Regions from separate parts of the Zooshikella sp. RANM57 genome, predicted to be linked through region 2. Evidence: predicted binding sites of a transcription regulator. Region 2 holds the regulator's gene; the other holds the start of a gene.
What was found. Region 2 encodes PhoB, which activates phosphate uptake and scavenging genes when phosphate is short. Its sites were predicted from a motif close to TGTCATANNNNTGTCANA; they were not measured.
Positions count from the first base shown of each region.

Region 1: the regulator PhoB is predicted to act here: its motif matches at 1,870-1,887, upstream of ACQ96U_RS24860 (PstS family phosphate ABC transporter substrate-binding protein).

Region 1 covers NZ_JBOIUB010000020.1:45,821-48,970, forward strand. The annotation lists gene ACQ96U_RS24855 (ABC transporter permease subunit) at 1-592, opposite strand, end outside; gene ACQ96U_RS24860 (PstS family phosphate ABC transporter substrate-binding protein) at 831-1,811, opposite strand; gene ACQ96U_RS24865 (TRAP transporter small permease subunit) at 2,371-2,985, shown strand; gene ACQ96U_RS24870 (TRAP transporter large permease) at 2,985-3,150, shown strand, end outside.
Region 2 covers NZ_JBOIUB010000011.1:183,266-186,415, forward strand. The annotation lists gene ACQ96U_RS20800 (chorismate--pyruvate lyase family protein) at 1-576, shown strand, start outside; gene ubiA (4-hydroxybenzoate octaprenyltransferase) at 589-1,458, shown strand; gene phoB (phosphate regulon transcriptional regulator PhoB) at 1,592-2,281, shown strand; gene phoR (phosphate regulon sensor histidine kinase PhoR) at 2,302-3,150, shown strand, end outside.

The DNA.
Region 1 (3,150 bases), on a different contig from region 2:
CCCTTAATGCCAGATGTGAAAAAGACGTACCGGCTGCTAAGGATATATATTCTTTACCATAGGGATAACTAATTTTTGGGCTGATTGTCCGCTGATTATCATCACCGAACTGAATATCATATTCATGTTTAAAAACAATAACCTGACCATTAGAAAGAGCTAAAGCAAGCACATGAGTTGCAGGATCAGCTTCGGCTAAACTGGTAATCGATGCATCTTCAGGTATAGGAATTGTTTCGGTATGAATAACACTCCCAGTATTCGTTTTAAAAAAGGTTACCTGCCCATTACTATCCAGCTTCAAGCCAATCTCAGCTTGCTCCTCCATCGCAAAATATAGATTTTTTTCTGCTGATGATGCGGGCAAAGAGTAAGTCGCCACAGAATTAATACTGGCAGAACGAAACAAGGGTACAACTTCATATAGCAAGTAAAGAAAAATCAGCAAAATTGCCACAATAACACCAACACCACCAACAGCTACACCCCACTCGGCTAATTTGTCTTTAAAGTGACGCAGCATTTTATGGCGCTTAAGCGCTGGACTTGAGAAGTCTACAATTGAGCTGTACTTAGATGTATATGGTTTCATGCAGCAGTACCATACCGACGTCATATGACATATTTGTTACAATTAATTGACCTTAACTTGAACTGTTGCGCGATTTTCTAAGGCAAATTCAACACTCCATTAAAAGTAATCACTGTGCTATAACGCGTCTAGATATAGAGAATAAAAAGTCATACATGATATTGATTCTTTTCTTTAAAAAGCATAAAGGCAGCGTTGACTGCCTTTATGTCTAAGCTCTACCTGACATGGCATCACATTAATTAATGCCTAACTTTTTGAGCTCTTTCATAACAACCTGTGAAGGCAATGGAATATATCCATCTTTAACAACAATACCTTGTCCTTGCTGAGATAAAACAAGCTTAATAAACTCTCGGTCCAGAGGTGCTAAAGGTTTATTTGGCGCCTTATTCACATAGACATATAAAAAGCGTGATAAGGGATACGCACCTTTTATGGCATTTTCAGGCGTTGCATCTATAAACTTACCACCAAGTTTACGCGCTAATGGCACTGTTCTTACACTTGATGTCTTATAGCCGATCCCAGAATACCCTACACCATTCACTGAAGCACTAACGGCCTGAACAACAGAAGCAGATCCCGGCTGCTCATTCACATTGTTCTTAAAATCCCCTTTACAAAGTGCTTTTTCTTTAAAGTAACCATAGGTCCCTGAAACGGAATTACGACCATACAGTTGAATACTTTTCTTAGACCAAGGTCCTTCTAAACCAGCATCTCCCCAGGCTTCTATTGTGCCTTTTGCACCACATTTGCGAGTTGAAGAGAAAATAGCATCGACTTCGGCTATCGTTAGACCTTTGATGGGGTTATCTTTATTAACAAAAACCGCTAAGGCATCAATGGCGACAGGAATAGCGGTTGGCTTATAACCATATTTTTTCTCAAACGCTTCGAGCTCTTTATCTTTCATTTTACGGCTCATAGGACCTAAATTTGAAGTCCCTTCAGTGAGCGCAGGTGGTGCAGTTGAAGAGCCAGCGGCTTGTATCTGAATGTTGACGTTGGGATAAGTCTTTTTAAAGTCCTCAGCCCATAACGTCATTAAATTTGCTAATGTATCAGAACCAACGCTTGATAAATTTCCTGATACGCCACTCGCCTTCTTATATTCAGGTAAATTAGTATCTACTTGTGAAGCTGCCATAGCAGAGCTGCCTGTAATCCCCATGGAGGCAACTGACAGCGCAATAATAAATGCTTTCAGTTTCATTTGAGTCTCCTGCAAGTTTTTTTAGTAGCGGTGATGTGCGTTGACTATGCGCAAACTATATGAATGCAATATGACAATTATGTTAAGCTACTTAGACAGTCACGCCCATTCGCGCAAAAAGAGAACTGATGCAAATTTGTACAGCCCATGTGCAGTGAATACCAAACGTATTAAAGGTTTTTGGCATTTTTATAGTCATTTCAAGTATAATTGGTCACAATAATAAGAAATCAAGACCTCATTCAATACTCGCATTGGAGGTTTTTTACGACACAAAGCTGGTAAACTGTGGCTATTAAACATGGTGAGATGACCATTTTTATATAGTATATGAACCTTAAAACAGAACGAAAAATAAAAATATTAGTAAATGCTGGAATATTAAACACGAAGAAATTAAATGGATTAACTTCTTTATTTAGCTCTGAGGGTAAGAACTGTACATTTTAACATGCCAATATACCAAGTATTCATGATGTTTTAAGTACAGTGTAAAAAAAGCATTTTCTAAAGTCATAACCAAAAGGCATATCACGTGTTGTAACCTGGGATAATAATAATGACTAAAGACAACAACTATTCTAATAATACTCCATCAAACCACCCAACGCACAACGTTCAATCTAATCAAATACTCACTATTCTTTTTAAAACAACAACGAAGATAGACCTTCTCACAGAACACATCGGTCGTTTTGTATCTTGGTTTTCACTGCTACTTATGTTGTCTATATTTCTAGTTGTTTTGCTTCGATATGTCTTTAATATCGGCTCTATTGCATTACAAGAATCCGCTCATTATATACATTCTTTTATTTTTCTGACCGCAAGCGGTTATGCGCTTAAACACAACGCTCACGTTCGAGTGGACATTTTATACCGAAAAATGTCCAGAAAACGCCAAGCGTTCATTGATGCTATAGGTTCACTATTTTTCTTATTACCTGTCTGTTTTTTTATTGGCATCATGAGCTGGGACTACGTAGGAAAATCCTGGCAAATTTTGGAAAGCTCAAATGAGCCAGGTGGAATCCCAGGTGTTTTTCTATTAAAAACCCTAATACTTGTCATGAGTAGTGTACTTATTTTACAAGGTTTTGCTGAGTTCTTCCGCTCAATTCTAATTCTGGCTAACGCGTGGAATCACCCACATAAAACAGGAGTGAATGTATAATGGACGCACTCATTCCACTTCTAATGTTCGTAGTTGTCTGTTTTGTGCTGTTACTTGGTTACCCTGTAGCATTTTCTCTTGCAGGCACAGCCTTATTATTTGTCAGTGGGGGTATATTAACAGGTATATTTGATACCTCTTTTTTAACGGCACTACCGAGCAGAC
Region 2 (3,150 bases):
CATGCTCAAGATCTATTATGCCCTCGTCTTAAATACTGGCTGAATCATCCTGGTTCATTGACGGATCGATTGACTCGCCATTTTAACAGCAAGGCCACCGTTCACCTGCTTAACCAACAATGGTTATCCGCGTCTGAAGAAGAACAACAGTATCTGGGTATTAAAGCTGACACATTAACCAATATTCGGGAAATTACGCTTTTTGTCAGACAGCAGCCTTGTATATTGGCGCGTACTGTGATTCCTAAAGAAACACTGAGTGATAATTTCCAAGAATTACTTACCTTAAATGAGCAACCTCTGGGCCACTTTTTATTTAGTAAAACCAGTATTAAACGTTTACCACAATTTGAACTGACAAAGTTGAATACAACTGAGTTACCCATTCCCCACAACTTACAGTTACCCTCAGCACAAGTATGGGGTCGCCGATCCAAATTTTTACTCGATCAACAACCACTGATGATCACTGAGTATTTCTTACCCTTTTTACTTCACAACATCCAAAGCGAACAAATTGGCAACCCAGCTGCAAGTGATATACTAACTACCTCATCGCCTTCAAATGATCATTAAAAAAACGTCAATATGCGTGTAATCCAGCAACAATGGCCCCGCCTATGGGCTTATAGTCAACTTATGCGGCTAAACCGCCCTATTGGTACCTACCTCTTACTTTGGCCCACACTATGGAGTCTATGGATTGCAGCACAGGGATTGCCGAATATAGAGCTGGTCATTATTTTTTCATTGGGTGTTTTTTTAATGCGCAGTGCAGGCTGTGTCATCAATGACTTTGCTGATCGTCATTATGATGGCCATGTCAAACGAACTCAGCTACGCCCATTAATTACTGGAAAGGCCTCAGCAACAGAAGCAATTTGGCTATTTTTTGTTTTAGTACTACTTTCATTTCTACTGGTTCTGCAAACTAACACCTATACCGTACTGCTATCTTTTGGTGCACTTGCACTTGCAACCTGCTACCCATTTATGAAGCGATATACCCACTTCCCACAAGTTGTATTGGGGGCAGCGTTTTCTTGGAGCATTCCAATGGCATTTTCGGCACAAACAGGTGAATTATCAGTGACTACCTGGTTACTTTATGCCGCGAATTTGTCATGGACAGTAGCCTATGATACCCAGTACGCTATGGTTGATCGTGATGATGATTTGCAAATCGGTATAAAGTCCACTGCAATATTGTTTGGTCGTGCGGATAACCTGATTATTGCTATTTTACAGCTACTTGCATTACTGTTGATGGTTATTGTAGGCATTATCCAACAGCTTGACTGGCCATTCTATACTGGTCTTATTGCTGCTAGTTTGCTATTCATTTACCAGCATTACTTGACACATGGACGTAACAGAGAGCGTTGTTTTCTTGCGTTCTTGAATAATCATTGGGTCGGATTACTCATTTTCCTGGGCACTATGACTGCTTTTTGGTAACAGTTAGGACCATTTGGCATATCTGCTAAATGCCTAAAAGGTTTCAATCAACAGCCTTTTATTTGTCATTTAATTGTAACAAACAGTCTGTGTAATGAGTTGCTGACCCGTAGAGCGAAGAGAAGGCTTGAACATGGTTGGCAAAAAAATACTTATTGTTGATGATGAAGCCCCAATCAGGGAAATGATTGCAGTCGCCCTAGAAATGGCTGGCTATGAATGTCTGGAAGCAGACAATACACAGGATGCGCACGGTATTATCATTGACAAAAAGCCAGACCTAATTCTGCTGGACTGGATGTTACCTGGTACCAGTGGAATAGAATTGGCTCGGCGCTTACGAAGGGACGAAATGACGGCTGGCATTCCTATCATTATGCTGACCGCAAAAGGAGAAGAAGACAATAAAATACAAGGCTTAGAGGTTGGTGCAGATGACTATATCACCAAACCATTTTCACCACGCGAACTCGTTGCTCGCCTAAAAGCAGTCTTACGCCGCTCAGGTGCTCAAGAACCACAAGAACCCATTCGTGTTGAAGGACTTGAACTTGACCCTGTCAGCCACCGAGTAACAATCAATGGCAAACCTACCGATATGGGGCCTACTGAATATCGCCTGCTACAATTTTTTATGACTCATCAAGAACGTGCCTATACCCGAAGTCAACTACTTGATCAAGTATGGGGAGGCAATGTGTATGTTGAAGAGCGAACTGTTGATGTCCATATCCGCCGTCTGCGTAAAGCACTAGGTAATGGCCATGACCGCTTGATACAAACGGTGCGCGGTACAGGTTATCGTTTTTCCACCAAAGGTTAGTCAGTATAGATTGGTAAACCATGCCACAACGATTGTTTTTTGGGGCAGTCATTGTAGTCATCTTTGGGCTTGCCATTGATGAGCTTGCTTGGACCCTAGTTGTAACTTTGAGTAGTTATCTCTTCTGGACCTTAGTACAGGTTTATAAATTAAACCATTGGCTTCAGGAAAGTGAGCTCACCAATAATGAACCACCAGAAAGCCGAGGTATCTGGGGAGAAATCTTTGATGCTATCTACCGACTCCAACGCAGCCATCAAAAGTCCCGTGCTCGCTTACAAGCAGTTATTGATAGAGTACAAGACTCAACGGCTGCACTTTCTGATGCTGTAGTCATGATTGATAGCCATGGTAATTTGGAGTGGTGGAACCATGCCGCCGAAAAGCTATTAGGGTTTCGTTCGCCCGTAGATCGAGGTCAGCTCATCACCAACCTGATTCGTGATCCTGTATTTTGTAAGTACTTTGAAGAAAAGCGCTATGCAGATCCACTTGAGATACCCTCACCCATTACAGAACAGATCCATCTACTCTTTACGATCACGCTATTTGGTCGAAACGACCGGTTACTGTTAGCCCGGGATATCACCCGCTTACATAACCTTGAACAAATGCGCAAAGACTTTGTTGCCAATGTATCCCATGAACTACGTACACCACTGACCGTTATCCGAGGTTATTTAGAAACCTTTGCTGATAATGCGGATAACCTGCCTGAACGATGGCTTCGTGCAATTCACCAAATGCAACAGCAATCTGATCGGATGGAAAATCTGGTGAGTGATTTATTATTGTTATCTCGTTTAGAAACCAGTGATAAAATTAGTGACCCTAAAGAGGTCAATATAGAAAAACTACTCACTAATATT